One region of the Citrobacter freundii ATCC 8090 genome, then DNA from elsewhere that is predicted to be linked to it. Evidence: predicted binding sites of a transcription regulator. Region 1 holds the regulator's gene; each other region holds the start of a gene.
What was found. Region 1 encodes CRP, which controls carbon source genes, mostly activating them, when cyclic AMP is high. Its sites were predicted from a motif close to ATGTGANNNNNNTCACAT; they were not measured.
Positions count from the first base shown of each region.

Region 2: a site for CRP is predicted at 2,775-2,792, ahead of G4551_RS16530 (YfcZ/YiiS family protein). Genes of this name have one in related genera too.
Region 3: a site for CRP is predicted at 3,227-3,244, ahead of serC (3-phosphoserine/phosphohydroxythreonine transaminase). Genes of this name have one in related genera too.
Region 4: a site for CRP is predicted at 2,628-2,645, ahead of glpT (glycerol-3-phosphate transporter). Genes of this name have one in related genera too.

Region 1 covers NZ_CP049015.1:371,315-376,594, forward strand. Annotated here, with positions in the region: gene argD (bifunctional acetylornithine/succinyldiaminopimelate transaminase) at 1-130, shown strand, start outside; partial or broken gene G4551_RS24015 (hypothetical protein) at 135-233, shown strand; gene G4551_RS01740 (YccS/YhfK family putative transporter) at 226-2,313, opposite strand; gene crp (cAMP-activated global transcriptional regulator CRP) at 2,365-2,997, opposite strand; gene G4551_RS01750 (OsmC family protein) at 3,304-3,708, shown strand; gene G4551_RS01755 (phosphoribulokinase) at 3,807-4,676, opposite strand; gene G4551_RS01760 (YheU family protein) at 4,730-4,948, opposite strand; partial or broken gene G4551_RS01765 (hydrolase) at 4,945-5,280, opposite strand, start outside.
Region 2 covers NZ_CP049015.1:3,408,023-3,413,302, reverse strand. Annotated here, with positions in the region: gene G4551_RS16545 (formate/nitrite transporter family protein) at 1-90, opposite strand, end outside; gene mlaA (phospholipid-binding lipoprotein MlaA) at 379-1,134, shown strand; gene fadL (long-chain fatty acid transporter FadL) at 1,194-2,525, opposite strand; gene G4551_RS16530 (YfcZ/YiiS family protein) at 2,897-3,181, shown strand; gene fadI (acetyl-CoA C-acyltransferase FadI) at 3,359-4,669, shown strand; gene fadJ (fatty acid oxidation complex subunit alpha FadJ) at 4,669-5,280, shown strand, end outside.
Region 3 covers NZ_CP049015.1:1,760,996-1,766,275, reverse strand. Annotated here, with positions in the region: gene loiP (metalloprotease LoiP) at 1-497, opposite strand, end outside; gene aroA (3-phosphoshikimate 1-carboxyvinyltransferase) at 636-1,919, opposite strand; gene serC (3-phosphoserine/phosphohydroxythreonine transaminase) at 1,989-3,077, opposite strand; gene G4551_RS08400 (DUF421 domain-containing protein) at 3,290-3,982, opposite strand; gene ycaO (30S ribosomal protein S12 methylthiotransferase accessory factor YcaO) at 4,119-5,280, shown strand, end outside.
Region 4 covers NZ_CP049015.1:3,313,756-3,319,035, reverse strand. Annotated here, with positions in the region: gene glpB (glycerol-3-phosphate dehydrogenase subunit GlpB) at 1-866, opposite strand, end outside; gene glpA (anaerobic glycerol-3-phosphate dehydrogenase subunit A) at 856-2,484, opposite strand; gene glpT (glycerol-3-phosphate transporter) at 2,755-4,113, shown strand; gene glpQ (glycerophosphodiester phosphodiesterase) at 4,117-5,184, shown strand; partial or broken gene G4551_RS23885 (hypothetical protein) at 5,247-5,280, opposite strand, start outside.

The sequences.
Region 1 (5,280 bases):
TGAAGGCGTGATGGTACTGAACGCCGGACCGGACGTGATGCGTTTCGCGCCGTCGCTGGTGGTGGAGCAGACTGATATCGATGAAGGGATGCAGCGCTTCGCGCAGGCCGTGGCGAAAGTGATGGGTTGACGGATTGCCGGATGGCGCTACGCTTATCCGGCCTACGAATCACACCTTACTCTGTAGGCCGGATAAGGCGTTTACGCCGCCATCCGGCAATTCTCTTAACCTTTCATATCCCGCAACCGGCGGCTCAGCCAGATCCCATGGTGCGGTCGCTGACGCCATGCTACCGACGAAATGGTATGCATGGTGTTCAGATGCCCCAAAACCCGCTGCAGATGCTGCTCAAGGGTGCTTAAAGGCCCATGGGACAGCATCTCTGGCGCCTCAAGAATATTCACATCGCCGGAGCTTCCGGGTCCGTCATATTCCAGCCGCTGCTGACAGCGCTGGATCGCAATTTCACAGGACTCCAGATAACGCTGCGCCAAATCCGGCGTCAGCATCGTATGTTCCCTTGCCAGCGTAGTCATTGCGTTGATGTGTTCGACGATGAACTGACTATGCGTAACCCACAGTTTCATGTCCGCCAGATAGTGCGAGTTGAACCCAGGTTCCTGCATCGCCTGGTTAAGTGAGTTGAACAGCGTGTTATGCGCCTGGTTGACCCGCATGCGTTGATACGCCAGCGGTGTGGCCTGGGGATCGTTGCTAAGAATCAGGCGAATGGCCTCCTGATCGGCTTCTAACGCATCGTGGGCGTTTTTACGCAGCAAACCGCTCTGCCACTGCGGCCACAGCCAGAGCATCCCGCCAAAAGCGATCAGGCAGCCAGTGATCGTATCGATAAACCGCGGCACGATAAACTGTTCCCCGTTCAGCGTCAGCAGTTGCAGGGTATATACCGCGGTGACCGTAAAGCCGACGGTAGCCCAGCCGTAGTTTTTGCGGATGGTCAGATAACTCACCAGGGTTATCAGCAGCATGCCTGCCAGCGTGTAACCTTCCTGGATATGAAAGTGCAGCGTGACGCCAGCGATCACCAGGCCGACGAGCGTCCCTACTGAACGGTGTAAAATACGTACCCGGGTTGCCCCGTAGCCATTTTGCGTGACGAACAGGATTGTCATCAAAATCCAGTAAGGTTTTGGCAGGTGTAAGGCGCTGCCCATCAGGCTGGCAATGCTCAACATGACGCTGATGCGTCCGGCATTACGCAGCGCAGGGGATTTCAACGACAAATAGCTTTTCAGGGCAGGGATCAGCGGCAGCCGACGCTGCTTGTCAGCCATTAAATCACGGGCATACAGTGGTCGCTGGGTGCGTAGCACACGGGCAATACGGCTGAAGTGCCAGTAGCAAAATTGACCTACCGGATTGTCCGGATGCTGGTTGGCGATTTTCTCCAGCGTGCCAATCTGCTTTTCCATTGAGAAACGGGTCGGTAAGCGGTGATACAAAATATCATCGGCCAGTACGCGAAGGCGTTCGGCAACGGTGCGCGCATTCCAGCGAATCACTTGTTCGGCGTGGCTACGTTCGACCAGCTTTTGCACCTCTTCCGGCTGGTGGAGGCTAACGGAAATATGTTCCTGTAAATCGAGCGCCTCCTGAAAGGCACGTAGCAGGCGCTTATAATCGTTGTTGCGATGCGCCGACAGCATATGCATTTGCTGATAGCACTGGGTAATTAAATCCACCGCTTTTTGCTGGCGCACCAACAGGGGAGGCAGCGCTTTTTCTGGGTCGGCATGCTGAGTCAGCATGCTGTACTTGGCCTCACAGTAATCGGCTAATTCGCGGTACAACAAGCTGAGCGACTCACGCAGCGGCTGCTCGCGCCACATCCAGAACCAGAACCAGTTGAACAGGCCATACCACAATGTGCCCAGCGCGTAGATTAGCAGCGGCTCCCAGACGGGCATGTTACCTGCCAGACTGAGTGTGAAAATTGCCGCGATAAGCGAGGCTGGTAGTAGTCGCGCATGCAGAGGGCCTAATTCTGCGGTTACACCAAGAATCAGCGTCAGGCCGGTGAGGATCAGTGGCAGCGGTATAGTCTGTGCCAGCAGTAATTGCATGATCAGACTGCATCCGGCAAACAAAGACGCGCCAATCACTAAGCGTTTGAAAAAGCGCTTATGCGGGGTATCAAGACCGGCAATATTGCAGCAGGCAGGGACGAGGGAAAAGAGGAGTCCCAGATGAAGCTGACCGATGATCAGGCCGACGGCCACAGGTAAACATAGCACCAGCGTTTGTCGTAGTGCGTAGTTGATCTCTGGGTGGTATATCAGTCTTCGCCACATCGGAGCAAACAAAAGTGGCGCATTACGGGGTAACGCGCCACTTCGATGGGGTTAACGTGTGCCGTAGACGACGATGGTCTTACCGTGTGCGGAGATCAGGTTCTGATCTTCCAGCATCTTCAGAATACGACCGACGGTCTCACGGGAGCAGCCAACGATCTGGCCGATTTCCTGACGGGTGATTTTAATCTGCATGCCGTCCGGGTGGGTCATCGCATCAGGCTGTTTCGCCAGATTCAGCAGAGTCTGCACGATACGACCGGTAACGTCGAGGAAGGCAAGGTTGCCCACTTTTTCAGACGTGACCTGCAGACGGCGAGCCATCTGAGAGGACAGGCGCATCAGAATATCTGGATTGACCTGGATTAATTGGCGAAATTTTTTGTAGGAAATTTCAGCGACTTCACATGCAGTTTTAGCACGGACCCAGGCGCTGCGTTCCTGACCTTCTTCGAAGAGGCCTAATTCACCAATAAAATCGCCCTGATTCAGATAAGAAAGGATCATTTCTTTCCCTTCTTCATCTTTGATCAGCACTGCCACTGAGCCTTTAACGATGTAGTACAACGTTTCCGCTTTTTCACCCTGGTGAATCAGCGTGCTCTTCGATGGGTACTTATGAATATGGCAATGAGACAAGAACCATTCGAGAGTCGGGTCTGTTTGCGGTTTGCCAAGCACCATGCGCGGTTATCCTCTGTTATAAGCTGTCTCCAGAGCCAAAAAACATCCTGTCTCTGGGTTTGCAAAAATGTGCTTCCCGCTACCTGGGAAGGGGGCTGTCAATACGTGCGACGGCCTGTAATGTGATGTCCTCTGCATACATGCAGTACGTCAATGTATTACTGTAGCATCCCGACTGTTTTAGCATAGCTTTCGCCGTGTGTCTCCTGGTGTCTCGCTTCAGCATGACGCAGGTCGCCTTCCGTTGCGAGATTTGTTGTGTGCGCGTAATCTGTCAGGAAAATTGATGCATCGGAGTAATAAAATATGCAAGCACGTGTTAAGTGGGTCGAAGGGCTGACCTTCCTCGGTGAGTCCGCTTCTGGCCACCAGATTTTGATGGACGGTAACTCCGGTGATAAAGCGCCGAGCCCGATGGAAATGGTCTTAATGGCTGCGGGTGGTTGCAGCGCAATTGATGTGGTGTCGATCCTGCAAAAGGGTCGTCAGGATGTGACCAACTGCGAAGTGAAGCTGACCTCCGAGCGTCGTGATGAAGCGCCGCGCCTGTTTACCCATATCAACCTGCATTTCATCGTAACGGGTAACGATCTGAAAGATGCGTCCGTCGCACGTGCGGTCGATCTTTCGGCGGAAAAATATTGCTCCGTGGCGCTGATGCTGGAAAAGGCGGTGAATATTACCCACTCCTATGAAGTGGTTGCCGCGTAATTGCTGATGCCGGATGGCGGCGTTGCCTTATCCGGCCTATAGGGTGATGTTGAGTCGTAGGCCCGATAAGCGAAGCGCCATCGGGCGCTTTCCACATATCACTCTATCTTTTTGCCTTCCATCAGTCGCTGCACCAGCGGCAGCATAATCAATTCCATCGCCAGACCCATTTTTCCGCCCGGTACGACCAACGTATTGATATGAGAAATGAATGAGCCCTGCAGCATGGCCAGCAGCCACGGGAAGTCGATCCCTTCCAGATTACGAAAATGAATCACGACAAAGCTTTCATCGAGTGACGGAATGCTCTTGGCGGCAAAGGGATTAGAGGTATCGACGGTTGGTACGCGTTGGAAGTTGATATGCGTACGGGAAAACTGTGGTGTGATGTAATTGATGTAATCGTCCATTGAGCGCACCACCGAGTCCATCACCGCTTCACGCGAGTGTCCACGCTCGCTGGTATCGCGGGTCAGCTTCTGGATCCACTCCAGGTTCACGATCGGCACCACGCCAACCAGCAGATCGACATGCCGGGCCACATTTTGCTGAGGGGTGACAACGCCGCCGTGAAGTCCCTCATAGAACAGGACATCCGTCGGTTCAGGCAGCGGCTGCCAGGGCGTAAATGTCCCCGGAACCTGATTCCACGGTACGGCCTCATCGTAGGTGTGCAGGTATTTACGCGACTGACCTTTGCCCGTCTGGCCGTATTCAATGAAGGTTTGCTCCAGCAGACCAAAGTCGTTAGCTTCGGGGCCGAAATAGCTGATATGCCGCCCAGCATCGCGTGCTTTGCGAATCGCCATGTCCATTTCCGGACGGGTATAGCGGTGAAAACTGTCACCTTCCACCTCGGCGGCGCGCAGGTTTAACTGCGCGAAAATTTTACGAAACGCGAGGCTGGTGGTGGTGGTCCCCGCGCCGCTGGATCCTGTTACCGCAATCACCGGATGTTTGGCAGACATAACAACTCCATGAAATGGTTGTAATTATAGTAAAGTCGGCCGGCGGCTACGGATTACTCGTGAATCTGCTTCCTCGGCATAATGTTGACCGTTTCATGCAGTTCGGACCACACCAGCACGGCTTCACCTGATTGTAGTTGGCGTTTGACGTCGGCGACTTTTTGTTCGAGCGAGCGTTCATGTTCACCGTAATCGGTGCCTTCACGCAAGACAAAGCTTTCAATCAGATTGTCCAGCGCGTCCGGAGAGATATCTTGCCATGGGATAATCATGATGACGCCTCCAGATACGTTGTCAGCCAGTCCGGGATTCTTGATTCCAGCCACATCTCAGGACGGCGCACTGTGCCACCAATAAATCCGACGTGGCCGCCATGTTCAGTCAGCTGATATTCCACCTGCGAAGGCAGATTTTCCGGTTTCGGGATCACGTGATGATCCATAAACGGATCGTCTTTAGCATGGATAATCAGCGTTGGTTTGGCGATCCGATTGAGCAACGGCATGGCGCTGCACTGGCGGTAATAGTCTATAGCATCGGCGAAACCGTGGATTTTGGCGGTGATCAGATCGTCAAAATCGCGAATGCGGCGCAAAGATTTCAA
Region 2 (5,280 bases), 1.9 Mb from region 1:
CTCTATCTTTTTCCCTGTTAGTTTTTCATCGCTTTCCACTTCGAGTTCGTCGCTGTGTCGATCAATCTTATCTTTCTTGATGTCATTCATGGCCGAATCCTGAATAAGCACGTATTGCTAAAGCGTAGCGGCTTTTCTCTGAAAATCAGCGGGAGAAAGTCTGAGATAGCAAAAATGGTAACGTTTGTTTTTATCGGGTTAGTTAGAATAGAACCGCCGCGGAGTGCGTATTACCAGGCTATGATCAAATCAGTAAGACAGGGTATATAGACATCATTTGACGTGCTGTTACAATCGCTCACATCTAAACAGGCGGATACGTCATCGTTCCGTCATGGATGGCAATCAGCGATAGCCATAAAACACAGGGAGATACTTATGAAGCTTCGCCTGTCGGCGCTTGCGCTGGGAACCACACTTTTGGTGGGGTGTGCGAGCTCCGGTACTGAACAGCAGGGGCGTTCGGACCCATTTGAAGGGTTCAACCGTACCATGTACAACTTCAACTTTAACGTGTTGGATCCCTATGTTGTTCGACCGGTAGCAGTGGCCTGGCGTGATTATGTTCCGCAGCCGGCGCGTAATGGTTTAAGCAACTTTACGGGGAACCTTGAAGAACCGGCCGTCATGGTCAACTATTTCCTGCAAGGCGATCCTTATCAGGGGATGGTGCACTTTACCCGTTTCTTCCTGAATACCCTGTTAGGTATGGGCGGCTTTATCGATGTGGCAGGTATGGCTAATCCGAAGTTGCAGCGCGTTGAACCACACCGCTTTGGCAGTACGTTAGGCCACTATGACGTGGGTTACGGGCCGTATATGCAGCTTCCGTTCTACGGTAGTTTCACACTGCGTGATGACGGCGGCGATATGGTCGATACCCTGTATCCGGTACTGTCCTGGCTGACCTGGCCGTTGTCGATAGGCAAATGGACGGTTGAAGGGATTGAAACTCGCGCGCAATTGCTCGATTCTGACGGTCTGCTGCGTCAGTCTTCCGATCCTTACATTATGGTGCGTGAAGCTTACTTCCAGCGTCATGACTTTATTGCGAATGGTGGGAAACTCAAACCAGAAGAAAACCCGAACGCGAAAGACATTCAGGACGATTTAAAAGAGATCGATTCTGAGTAAGGAATTGGGCAAATAAAAAGGTGAGCTAAAAAGCTCACCTTTTTTACGTCTGAAGAAAATCAGAATGCGTAGTTCAAGTTCATACCGTACAACCAGGCTTTCCCTTCAGATTCAAAGGAGTATGGGCCTTCTTCGAACTTTACTTTCTGACCGTGCATATAAGAGATGCCAACATCCAACGATGCATCCTTATTAAAGGCGTAGGTTGTGCCCGCGCTCAGCCAGAAGCGGTCCTGATCCGGAATAGAGATGGAACGACGGTTTGCCGGAACCGGGCTATCATCAAAGGCGATACCGGTACGGAACGTCCAGGTATCATCATAGTAATAAGTAGTACCGAGCGCGATGCGATAGGAGTCTTTGAAGCCTTCTTCTTTATAGAACAAGGTTTGGCCGTTGTTGCCTTTTGCTTTCAGCTCCTGGAACTGACTCCAGCTGGTATAAGCCATGCTGTAGTGAACCGCCCACTGTGGTGCAACGCGGTTATAACCTGAAAACTCCCACATTTCCGGCAGGTTCAGATCAAGTGAACCATCGATCGTACTGCCGTTGGTTCCTGCTGGCAGGCTGGCGAACACTGGACGCAACTGCGCAGGAATACGATCCATTGATGGCAGATTGCTGCGGTAATCACCGTTGAAGTCAATTTTTACTTCAGAACGGTAGGTGAAACCGTAGCGGTTATCTTTGTCTACTTCATAAAGAAGACCAGCATTCCAACCGAAGCCCCATTCGTCACCTTTCAAGCGCGCAATCTGTGTATCTGCCGGATATTGCGCAGCCAGTGATGGAGGAATTCTACCCCCGGAGCCTGCAACGATCTGCTGTGGTAAATCGCCTGCATAGCGTTCAAGCTTCGCTTTGGCATAGATGGCGTTTAAACCGAGACCGAAGCTAAAATGATTGTTCAGGCGATAAGCACCGCTCAGGTTTAGATTGAGCGTTTCCAAATCGGTTTTTCCGCCCATCGAGCCTGCTGTGTAATTATTGTTAAACTCCGTAGCCAGGCCGTAGTTAGAGGTGACTGAGGCCCCCCAACCAAACTGATCGTTAATCGGAGCAACAAAATGCACGTTCGGTATCCAGGCTGTTGGGGCGATATTATCCTGGCTGGCGTCATTGCCAATACGCGAGCGACCGGAAATATCTACATCCGGGTCAACGAAAATTGCACCCGCAGAAAAAGTAGGGCGATCGAACATCATAATCAGTGCCGGGTTACGACTGGCGTTTCCTGCATCATCCGCAATTGCGCCTTCACCCGAATATGCCCGGCCAAGGCCAGAGGAAGAAAATTCGTTTAACTGAAAGCCTGCAGACCAGGCCTGTGTGGAGATAATTGCCACTGCGACTGCGAGAGCAGACTTTGTAAACAGGGTTTTCTGGCTCATGACCATAACCTCATAGATTTATTTTTATACAAACAATGTTACATACCGTAACAGGAGCGCGAAGTGTAGGGTCTGAGGTACGACTTAGAAATCAGACCAGTGGCGTGAGTATAGGTCGGACCAGCTGGAATGTTGCAAGTATGTTTATAAATATTTTCAAATTTGATCAGAGAAACGCGATCCAGCTGGCAAAATTGCGGAGGTGCGCACTCACCTGTTTGGGCGATTTTTGTTTTAGATCATTTTTAAGTGTGATTTCGGTCACTTATCGCATTTCGTACAATTAACGACTGGAGAGGCGAATAATGGGAGCGTAAAATATCCCCATCGTTTATCTGGCACCTCAGGTGCGAATACAGAGGAAATCTACAATGAGTAAATGCAGTGCTGATGAAACCCCGGTTTGCTGCTGTATGGATGTTGGCACCATCATGGACAACTCCGATTGCACCGCGTCCTACAGCCGTGTGTTCGCGAATCGCGCAGAGGCAGAAGAAACACTGGCCGCTCTTACTGAAAAGGCACGTGGCGTGGAATCTGAGCCTTGCCAAATCACTTCGACCTTTACTGAAGAGTCAGAAGGTGTGCGTCTGGATATCGACTTTGTTTTTGCCTGTGAAGCTGAAACGCTGATTTTCCAGCTGGGCCTGCGTTAATCCCCCTCTGCAAAAGCCCTTGCTATCTGATAGCAAGGGCTTTTTCGTAACTGTCAGTGATTATTCACTGTGTCTTAGCTCCCACTTTCTTTTCTCCCCGCTTGGCTAAATGTAAAAAATTGGTTAAGACTATGATCAGGTCAGACCACTTATTTTATTTTTTTACAGGGGAGTGTTATGAGTCAGGCTTTACCGCTGGTTACCCGCCAGGGCGACCGTATTGCCATTGTAAGTGGATTGCGTACGCCATTTGCTCGTCAGGCTACCGCGTTTCATGGCATTCCCGCCGTTGATTTAGGAAAGATGGTCGTCGGTGAGCTGCTGGCGCGCAGCGAAATTCCTGCCGATGTGATCGAGCAACTGGTTTTTGGCCAGGTGGTGCAAATGCCTGAAGCACCAAATATTGCTCGTGAAATTGTGCTGGGAACCGGTATGAATGTACATACCGATGCATACAGCGTGAGCAGGGCCTGCGCGACCAGTTTCCAGGCGGTGGCGAATGTCGCGGAAAGCCTGATGGCGGGGTCTATTCGTGCTGGAATTGCGGGTGGTGCGGACTCCTCGTCAGTCTTGCCTATTGGCGTTAGTAAAAAGCTGGCGCGGGTGCTGGTGGATGTCAATAAGGCCCGGACAACCGGTCAACGCCTTAAACTCTTTTCCCGATTGCGCTTACGTGACCTGATGCCTGTGCCGCCGGCCGTCGCAGAGTATTCCACCGGTTTGCGTATGGGGGATACGGCTGAGCAAATGGCCAAAACCTATGGTATTACCCGAGAGCAGCAGGATGCTCTGGCGCACCGCTCTCATCAGCGTGCCGCTCAGGCATGGGCTGAAGGAAAGCTGGCTGATGAGGTAATGACTACCTACGCGCCACCGTTTAAAGATCCTTTTTCAGAAGATAACAACATTCGCGGTAACTCTACGCTGGCCGATTACGCCAAACTACGTCCGGCGTTTGACCGTAAGCACGGCACCGTCACCGCGGCAAACAGTACCCCGCTAACGGACGGCGCAGCCGCCGTGATCATGATGACGGAGTCGCGTGCGAAAGAGTTGGGGCTGGTGCCGCTGGGGTACTTGCGTAGTTTTGCTTTTACCGCCATCGATGTCTGGCAGGACATGCTGCTGGGACCGGCGTGGTCAACACCGCTTGCCCTGGAGAGAGCCGGTCTGACGATGGCAGATTTAACCCTGATCGATATGCATGAAGCCTTTGCCGCGCAAACGCTGGCGAATCTTCAGCTGTTGGGTAGCGAACGTTTTGCCCGCGACGTGCTGGGCAGGGGGCATGCCACTGGCGAGGTTGATGACAGTAAATTTAACGTGCTGGGTGGATCGATTGCCTATGGACACCCCTTTGCTGCCACCGGTGCGCGCATGATCACTCAAACCCTCCATGAGCTGCGTCGTCGTGGCGGCGGTTTTGGTTTAGTGACAGCCTGTGCAGCTGGTGGTCTGGGTGCGGCAATGGTTCTGGAGGCGGAATAATGGAAATGACATCGGCTTTTACACTAAACTTACGTCTGGATAACGTTGCTGTTGTCACCATTGATGTGCCCGGAGAGAAAATGAACACCCTGAAAGCAGAGTTTGCTTCTCAGGTGCGGGCCATTCTGAAACAAATCCGCGACAACAAAGCATTGCGTGGTGTGGTGTTTATTTCGGCTAAACCCGATAACTTCATTGCCGGGGCGGATATCAACATGATTGGTAGCTGTCGCAGCGCGCAGGAAGCCGAAACGCTGGCCCGTCAGGGGCAGCAGATGATGGCGGAAATTAATGCTTTACCGATCCCGGTTATCGCCGCGATTCATGGTGCATGCCTCGGCGGTGGCCTGGAGATGGCGCTGGCGTGCCACAACCGTATTTGTACCGATGATGCTAAAACCGTACTGGGTTTACCGGAAGTACAACTTGGCTTGTTGCCCGGCTCCGGTGGTACGCAGCGGCTGCCGCGCCTGATTGGCGTCAGTACCGCACTGGATATGATCCTCACCGGAAAACAATTACGCGCAAAACAGGCGCTGAAAGTTGGTTTAGTGGATGAAGTTGTACCGCATTCCATTTTGCTGGAAGCGGCCGTTGAACTGGCTAAAAAG
Region 3 (5,280 bases), 1.4 Mb from region 1:
GCGACGCCGCTGGTCGCAGAAATAGCATCGCGCGCAGCAAGTGTGGCATACGCGGTCTGCATTGCTTTACGTGAGTGCCCTAAAGAAACATGGCCCAACTCATGACCCAGCACGCCTTCAATTTCATTGTCGGTCATCAGGTCCATCAAGCCCGAATAAACACGTACACATCCATTCGCCATTGCCCAGGCATTGATATCACTGGTCATATAAACTTTATAGTTGACCGGCGTTCCATCAATGTTATTACCCAACGCTTTCGCAATTTTATTCAGACGCTTAGTGTATTTGCTTTTTGCGCCCGCCAGCTGGTTTTCACTATCCATCTGCTTACATGAGCTGTTAGAGAGGGATTTGACATCAGCGTCGGTAAGCGTCGCAGCTTTATAAGCTGCCATACCAGAACTGGCAACAAGGTCGCCATTTACGCCATTTTTACAACCTGCCAGCAACGTAGCGGAAACCGCCAACGCCAAAAAGAGTGATTTATTTTTCATGCTAATCTTCCGATGATATTTATAATAAAAACAAATAAATAAGTTAAATCATCCACAAGTTAGCATTAGTTGTAAGCGTAAAAACAGTGCGGTTACGGACACAGAAACGCCAGTCCGAGGACCGACGTTTCGTGAGGATCAGGCAGATGTACTAATACGCGCCAGCTGTTCGAAATAATCCGGGAAAGTTTTGGCGGTACATTTTGGATCAAGAATGGTCACAGGCGTATCAGACAGCGCCACCAGCGAGAAACACATCGCCATGCGGTGATCGTTATAGGTCGCGATGTCCGCAAATTGCAATGTTGCAGGCGGGGTGATGCGGATAAAGTCATGCCCCTCTTCCACTTCCGCGCCCACTTTGCGTAACTCCGTCGCCATCGCGAACAGACGATCGGTCTCTTTGACGCGCCAGTTGTAGATATTACGTAATGTTGTGGTGCCTTTCGCAAACAGCGCCGCCGTTGCAATGGTCATCGCCGCATCAGGAATATGGTTCATATCCATATCCACTGCGTTCAACTCGCCGCGAGTACAGGCAATAAAATCGTCGCCCCATGTAATGGTAGCACCCATTTTTTCCAGTACATCGGCAAAACGAATATCACCCTGCATGCTGTTACGGCCAATCCCGGTAACTTTTACCGTACCGCCTTTAATGGCACCCGCCGCGAGGAAATAGGAAGCGGAAGAAGCATCGCCTTCAACCAGGTATGCACCCGGTGACTGGTACTGCTGCTGCCCCTTCACGACAAAGCGCTGGTAGTTTTGATTTTCAATTTCAACACCAAACGTTTTCATCAGGTTCAGTGTGATATCAATGTAAGGTTTGGATACCAAGTCACCTTTAATTGCAATCGTCGTATCCTGCGGCGCAAGCGGCGCAGTCATCAGCAGCGCAGTGAGGAACTGGCTGGAAACGCTACCGTCTACCTCAACCTGGCCACCGGTAAAGCCACCGCGCAGACGTAAAGGTGGATAGTTTTCCTGCTCCAGATAGTCAATTTTGGCTCCGCCCTGGCGCAGCGCATCAACCAGATGGCCTATCGGGCGCTCTTTCATGCGCGGTTCGCCCGTCAGCACGATGTCATTGCTGCCCAGACATAGCGCTGCGGCCAGCGGGCGCATTGCGGTTCCGGCATTACCAAGGAACAGTTCCACTGAGCCTTGCGCATGTAATGCACCACCATTGCCAATAATCTCGCAGCGGGTACGATCAGCAGAAAGGGTATAGCTAATCCCTAACACATTCAGAGCATTAAGCATATGGCGAACATCATCGCTGTCCAGCAGGTTGGTCAGGACAGTGGTGCCATTGGCTAATGCGGCCAGCAGCAAAGCGCGGTTAGAAACACTTTTGGATCCAGGCAGATTGATTGTGCCATCCACCCGCGCAATGGGTTGTAACGTCAGGGATTCCATGAAACTCGACTCTCAAAAACAGACATAAAAACCCCACAGACGGGCTGTGGGGATGAAAAGTACAGCAGATTAGCCGCGACGGCGTTCAAAATCGACCATGAAATCGGTCAGTGCTTTTACACCTTCAAGCGGCATTGCATTGTAGATGGACGCACGCATACCGCCGACCACACGATGCCCTTTCAGCGCGTGCAGGCCCGCAGCAAAAGACTCTTCCAGGAACAGTTTATCCAGTGCGCTGTCAGCCAACTGGAACGGTACGTTCATGCGTGAACGGTTGGATTTCGCCACATCGTTACGGTAGAAATCGCTGTTATCAATTACGCCGTACAGCAGTTCCGATTTTTGCTGGTTAATCTTATCCATTGCATTAACACCACCCTGCTTTTTCAGCCATTTAAAGACCAGGCCAGACAGATACCAGGCAAAGGTTGGCGGTGTATTGAACATGGAGTCGTTGTCATTCAGCACGGTATAGTCGAGGATTGACGGGCATGATACATGAGCTTTACCCAGCAAATCTTCACGGACGATGACAATCGTCAGGCCGGCCGGGCCGATGTTTTTCTGTGCCCCGGCATAAATTACGCCGTAACGGCTAACGTCAAGCGGTGCGGAAAGAATGGTAGAGGACAGATCAGCCGTGACCACAACGTTGCTGGCAAAATTCGGTGTTTCATCGATCGCAATGCCATCGATAGTTTCGTTCGGACAATAGTGCAGGTACGCCGCGTTATCAGAAAGCTGCCATTCACTCATCGGCTTAACAGCACGCAGGCCGTCAACGCTGACTTTGGCATCAATAACGTTTGGCGTGCAGTATTTTTTCGCTTCTTTAATTGCACTGGCGGCCCAATAACCGGCATCGACGTAATCCGCGGTGGTTTTATCACCCAGAATATTTAACGGGATACCCGCGAACTGCCCACGACCACCGCCATGGCAGAACAACACTTTATAGTTGGAGGGGATGCTAAGAAGATCGCGAAAATCCTGCTCCGCTTCCTCGGCGACCTGGATGAATTCTTTGCCACGGTGGCTAATTTCCATCACCGACGTGCCAAGACCGTTCCAGTCGCGAAGATCCTGTTGAGCCAGTTTAAGTACTTCTGCCGGTAGCATTGCCGGACCTGAACTAAAATTAAAGACCTGAGCCATTTCCCCTCACCACGTTGTGTTGTTGTCCAATCCACATCCTGTCATTGACGATAATCCGGTGACAGACATTGGTATAAGTTATTCCTGTGGATATCGGTTTTATCATTCAGTGACACGCGCCGCAATGGGTAAAACTGACCAGGGTAAAAATGTGTCATTGGTCACACAACAGAATCTATCGGATTGACGGGTAAAAACCGAGATTTTTGCTGTCAGGTAACCCGTTTTGCCTGACTGGCCTTCGACCATTCTGGATTTGCACAGCGTGGACATAATTGATGATCTCCGGCGTTCATTTGCACCACTTCGCTACAACGTATACAGGCATAGTCCCCTGCTTCAGGCATTACTTTAAATCGTTGCGTACAGTGCCTAGGTAAAATACTGAGCCCCGGCTTTACGTCTTCATCGGCAAAGAAGTAGACGCTGATTTGTCCATTCGTCTCCAGAATAGCCAGTTTTACCTGTCCCAATTGCTCCACGCCGTTCAAACGCAGTTCCATAAAGAATTCAAATTCCGTCATATTGGCACTATTGAGCTTTGACCATGCCAGCTCGCCATCTTCAATGATCACGACGGGTTTGCCCTCCAGCAGGTCCTCCATTTTTTCACTATGCGCCATTAGCCACATCACCAACCGATACAGCACAGCAAGAGTAATAAAAACCACCAGCACTGGCAGCATCGGGACATCGTCATAGAATGCCACGTCTCCCGCTGCAGAACCCAGCGTAAGGATGATCAGCACTTCAAAAAGCGACATCTGGCGTACGCCGCGACGTCCGGTGATTTTTAAAAACAGAAAAACCAATATAAAGGTGTAGAGGCTGCGTAACGCAACTTCCCCCAGAAAATCCATGGGCACCTTATCAAGCGCCATACGGTGCAAATCGAAAGCTTTCATTAATATGCTCTAAACGTGGTTGGTTGTAAGAAAGCATAGCCAATGCTTTTATTTACGCCTGAGCTCCGGCGGCGATAGCGCCGTTCATTGAAAACCCGTATCATTGCGCGCTTTCCGTACGACAAAAGTGATTTTCATGACGCAAACATTTATCCCCGGCAAAGATGCCGCTCTGGAAGACTCCATCGCTCGCTTCCAGCAAAAATTGCTCGACCTCGGTTTTCAAATTGAAGAAGCCTCGTGGTTGAATCCCGTCCCTAACGTCTGGTCTGTACATATTCGCGACAAAGAATGCGCGCTGTGCTTCACCAACGGTAAAGGCGCGACGAAAAAAGCGGCGTTGGCTTCCGCGCTGGGCGAATACTTTGAGCGTCTGTCGACTAACTATTTCTTTGCGGATTTCTGGTTGGGCGAAACTATCGCCAATGGCCCGTTCGTGCATTATCCGAACGAAAAATGGTTCCCGCTGACAGAAGAAGACGATGTACCAGAAGGTTTACTGGATGCACGTCTGCGAGCGTTTTACGATCCAGATAACGAACTGACTGGCAGCATGCTTATCGATCTGCAGTCTGGTAATGAAGAACGTGGCGTCTGCGGCCTGCCGTTTACCCGTCAGTCGGATAACCAGATTGTCTATATTCCGATGAATATTATCGGCAACCTGTATGTTTCTAACGGCATGTCCGCGGGTAACACGCCTAACGAAGCGCGCGTTCAGGGCCTGTCTGAAGTCTTTGAGCGTCATGTGAAGAACCGCATTATTGCGGAAAGCATCAGCCTGCCGGAAATCCCGGCCGAAGTCATGGCGCGCTATCCGGCAGTGGTGGAGTCCATCGCCACACTGGAAGCTGAAGGTTTCCCAATTTTCGCCTACGATGGCTCGCTGGGTGGCAAGTATCCGGTGATTTGCGTTGTCCTGTTCAACCCGACCAACGGTACCTGCTTCGCTTCCTTCGGCGCACACCCGGATTTCGGCGTGGCGCTGGAACGTACCGTCACTGAACTGCTGCAGGGTCGTGGTCTGAAAGATCTTGATGTCTTCACCCCACCGACCTTTGACGACGAAGAAGTGGCTGAACACACTAACCTTGAAACCCATTTCATTGATTCCAGCGGTTTGATCTCATGGGATCTGTTCAAGCAGGATGCCGACTATCCGTTCGTTGACTGGAATTTCTCTGGCACCACGGAAGAAGAGTTCGCCACCCTGATGGCCATCTTCAATGCTGAAGATAAAGAAGTGTATATCGCTGACTATGAACACCTGAGCGTTTACGCGTGCCGCATTATTGTTC
Region 4 (5,280 bases), 2.0 Mb from region 1:
ACCACGCCATCCTGACAGGTGATTTTCTTCACTTCATCACCCGGCATCCACACACCGCCCTGGCGCACAAACTGGCGCTGCAATTTGTTGTGTAAACGCATGCCCAGTACCGAAGGAGGTAGGGTCGGTAACAGTGTCAGCGAGCAGGGGAGGCGCTCGTTAAGCCACTGCCAGAGCCGCTCATCTGCCAGACCAAAGCAGGCCGGCATGATTATCATGTCGCAGGTTTTTGCCATTGGCAGCAATGCGTCATAGAGCAGCGACCATTTATCTTCGTTATCCAGCAGGCGCGCAATATTAACGGCGCGAAACTCGGTTGGGTTATCACGCAGGACATCCAGTTCCGGCAGTTCGATTTCTGCCGTCTCGACGCTGAGATTACGTTGGCGTAATGACGCCGCGGCGAGATGCGCCTGAAAATCCAGTAACCCGCTAATCCCTACAACGCATATACGCTGCGCGGACAGCGGCCAGACCGGCACTTCCGGGGAACTTAACCAGGTTGAGCGCAGGGTGCCCAGCGGGGTAACACGTTGATGTGCCTGATGCACGTTGCCTTGCAAATGCGTTCCGCATTCTTCCAGTAAATTTTGCGCCTGCTGGGCCAGTTCCAGAACGTTCTGCGTTCCGATGGTGCTATACGGATGTGCGGGTGCCTGAGTGTGCAGTGCATTCAAACCCGCTTCTATATCCGTCACCGGTTGACCATCGGGTAAGCTGCTGAGCAAATCCAGTGAGCCGGAGGAAAAATGCAGGGCGCTTTGGCCGCGGGTAACAATCGTGCAGCGCAGTCCGCTTTTTTGCAGTTGCAGGCCACATAGCAGTCCAGCGAGGCCGCCGCCGATAATGACGGTATCAAATTTCATCCTGGTGCTCCTTCTCCAGACCACACAACCCTTGATAAACCCAGCGAGTGAATTCGCTTTCGCGCAGTGCATCTCCCCAGGCGATAGGCTGCACACCTTTCCAGCGTTCGTTGAGGAAGTCGGAAAGCTGAGTAATGGATTGTGCTGCGGTAGTGACATTAAAACGTTGCAGCAAACCTGCGGCGCGACAGGCACACAATTCGCCCTGGCAGGTTCCCATTCCGACGCGGGTACGGCGACGTAAATCGAGCAGACTGTTGACGGTTAAATTCTCGACGGCGTATTGCACTTCGCCTGCGGTGACCGCTTCGCATTCACAGACCAGGCTGCGATGTTGACGGCCTTCGCTCAGCCACGCTGGGGTACGATCGCCGTGACGGTAGACCGCCGAACCGCGTAGCGGCGCAGGTAACGAAATAACGCGTTTAAGCGTATGCTCGGTAGATTCCTGTGAGCCAGGCAACGCGGTGTCTGCGGTTGTGCAAGGCTGGGTATTGCCCAGCTTGCGGCAAACGGCATCGGTAGCCCACTCCGCCATCAGGCGGTAGGTCATCAGTTTGCCGCCGGTAATGGTGATAAACCCTTCCAGTCCGTCACGCTGGGCGTGATCGAACAGCACAATCCCACGGCTGACGTTACGCCCGGTGGGATCGTCGTCGCTGGCTACCAGCGGACGCACGCCGGAGTAGGCGCGTAAAATGCGCGTTTTCGCCATAATCGGCGCCAGTTTCTCGCCCTCACGCAGCAGAATGTCAACTTCTTCTGCGGTGACGCGGTTGCTGTCGATATCATCGTAATCAATGTGCTGCGAGGTGGTACCGATCAATGAGATGGTATCGCCTGGCACCAGAATATCGGCGTCAGACGGTTTACGGCAGCGGTTGATGACATGCTGGTTAATCCGATGATCCATAATCAGCAACGAACCTTTGGCCGGGAACATACGGATGCTCAGATCGGCATATTCCGCAATGCGTTGACCCCAGATCCCGGCAGCGTTGACCACAACCGGTGCATGCAGGGACTGCATTTCGCCCGTCAGATGATTGCGCACGTTAACGCCGCAAACCGTTGCCCCTTCACGGAGAAGTCCCGTGACTTCATGCGCCGTTAAGATAACCGCGCCATGCTCACGCGCATCCAGCATGTTGGCGGCGGTTAAGCGGAAAGGATCAACCGTGCCGTCAGGCACTTTTACCGCACCAATCAGCTGTGGATTCACGGAAGGTTCGATAATACGTGCCTGCTGAGGGTCAATCGCTTCTGCGCGAATCCCTGCTTCTTCACAGGCGCGAATAAAGGTCGCCTGAAAGGAGAGCTCATCCTCCGGCAGGGTAATAAACAGACCGTCCGTTGGCTCAACGCAATGGCGGGCGATACGTTTCAGAATTTGGTTTTCGCTGATGCACTCACGGGCAGATTCAGCATCGGTGACGGCGTAGCGTGCACCGCTGTGCAGCAGGCCGTGGTTGCGCCCGGTCGCACCTGTGGCGATATCGTGGCGTTCCACTAAGATGACGCGCAACCCGCGCAGCGCACAATCGCGTGCGATCCCTGCACCTGTTGCTCCTCCACCAATGATAATCACGTCACTTGTTTGCGAGTCGCGAGTTTTCATTGTTTTTCCTCACAGTTCGTTTTTTATCATTTAGCCACATAAAAAACATGGATTGTTTGATTTCGCGCATAATCGCTCATTATTCGAAAATGAAACGTGATTTCGTGCGCCTTTATGAACATTTGTCATAAATCTGTAACAATATGTGCTGCGTTTCACATTTTTGTTATGTATCTTTCCTTAACATCGCGGCCACACTGGGAGCGGTAGGGTAGTAATGACGAACTGCAGTGTTTACTTCGAATGAAAGACGGCCACGGAGGCTACACTATGTTGAGCATTTTTAAACCAGCGTTACACACGGCGCGTTTGCCTGCAGCGGAGATCGACCCGACATATCGTCGATTACGTTGGCAGATTTTTCTGGGGATTTTCTTTGGTTATGCCGCGTACTATCTGGTACGTAAGAACTTTGCCCTTGCGATGCCGTATCTGGTTGAGCAGGGGTTCTCGCGTGGCGATCTGGGTTTTGCGTTGTCCGGTATCTCCATTGCTTACGGATTTTCGAAATTCATCATGGGGTCCGTTTCGGATCGCTCGAATCCGCGCGTTTTCCTGCCAGCGGGTCTGATACTGGCTGCGGCAGTGATGTTGTTTATGGGCTTTGTGCCGTGGGCGACATCGAGCATCGCGGTAATGTTTGTGCTGCTGTTCCTCTGCGGATGGTTCCAGGGGATGGGCTGGCCGCCGTGTGGTCGTACCATGGTGCACTGGTGGTCGCAGAAAGAGCGTGGCGGCATCGTTTCCGTTTGGAACTGTGCGCATAACGTGGGTGGCGGTCTGCCTCCTCTGTTATTCCTGCTGGGTATGGCCTGGTTCAATGACTGGAAAGCGGCGCTGTACATGCCTGCTTTCGGTGCGATCGTCGTCGCGCTGTTTGCTTTTGCTCTGATGCGTGACACTCCGCAGTCCTGTGGTCTGCCGCCAATCGAAGAGTACAAGAACGATTATCCGGACGATTACAACGAGAAAGCGGAAGAAGAGCTGACTGCGAAGCAGATCTTCATGCAGTACGTACTGCCGAACAAACTGTTGTGGTACATCGCTATCGCCAACGTGTTTGTTTATCTGCTGCGCTACGGCATCCTGGACTGGTCGCCGACTTACCTGAAAGAAGTGAAGCATTTTGCACTGGATAAATCATCCTGGGCCTACTTCCTGTATGAATATGCGGGTATTCCGGGCACGCTGCTGTGTGGCTGGATGTCGGATAAAGTCTTCCGTGGAAACCGTGGCGCGACCGGCGTATTCTTTATGACGCTGGTGACGATTGCGACCATCGTTTACTGGATGAACCCGGCAGGCAACCCGAACGTAGATATGGCTTGTATGATTATCATCGGCTTCCTGATCTACGGCCCGGTCATGTTGATTGGTCTGCATGCGCTGGAACTGGCACCGAAAAAAGCGGCAGGTACGGCGGCTGGCTTTACTGGTCTGTTCGGTTATCTCGGCGGTTCTGTGGCTGCGAGCGCCATTGTCGGCTACACCGTTGACTTCTTCGGTTGGGACGGCGGCTTTATGGTGATGATTGGCGGTAGTGTGCTGGCGGTTATTCTGCTGGTAGTCGTCATGATTGGCGAAAAACGCCATCACGAAGAGATCCAGCTCAAGCGTAACGGGGGCTAATAGATGAAAACCACATTGAAAAGTCTCAGCGTGGCGCTGATGCTGGCAGGTATGGTTGTGAGCAGCGCGGCGGTTGCCGCAGATAAAGTCGTGATTGCGCACCGTGGCGCCAGCGGTTATCTACCGGAGCATACGTTACCTGCGAAAGCGATGGCCTATGCTCAGGGAGCGGATTACCTGGAACAGGATTTGGTGATGACTAAGGACGACCATCTGGTAGTCCTGCATGACCACTATCTTGACCGCGTCACCGATGTTGCCGAACGTTTCCCGGATCGCGCGCGTAAAGATGGGCGTTACTACGCTATCGACTTTACGCTGGATGAGATCAAGTCGCTGAAGTTTACTGAAGGCTTTGATATCGAAAATGGCAAAAAGGTCCAGACCTACCCGGGGCGTTTCCCGATGGGTAAATCTGATTTCCGTGTGCACACTTTCGAAGAAGAAATTGAGTTCGTTCAGGGATTAAATCATTCAACCGGTAAAAACATCGGCATTTACCCGGAAATGAAAGCGCCGTGGTTCCATCATCAGGAAGGGAAGGACATTGCGGCTAAGACGCTGGAAGTACTGAAAAAGTACGGGTACACCGACAAGAACGACAAGGTCTATCTGCAGTGTTTTGATGTCGCAGAGTTAAAGCGCATTAAGAATGAACTGGAACCGAAGATGGGGATGGATCTCAATCTGGTACAGTTGATTGCATATACAGACTGGAATGAAACTCAGGAGAAAAAGCCAGACGGCAGTTGGGTTAATTACAACTACGACTGGATGTTTAAACCGGGTGCCATGAAGCAGGTTGCGCAGTATGCGGACGGCATTGGGCCGGACTACCACATGCTGATTGATGAGAAGTCGAAGAAGGGCAATATCTCGTTAACTGGCATGGTGCAGGACGCACATCAGAATAAGATGGTGGTGCATCCTTATACCGTTCGCGCCGATCAACTGCCGGATTACACCACTGACGTAAACCAGCTGTATGACATTCTTTATAACAAAGCGGGTGTTGACGGGCTGTTCACCGACTTCCCCGACAAAGCAGTGAAATTCCTGAATAAAGAGTAATGGCATAAGGCCTGTGATGCACCTCCGGTCACAGGCCTTATTGGACGAAACGTGATTAACTGCTAGATAAGGCCGTCTGCTGTTAACGTTTTCCTA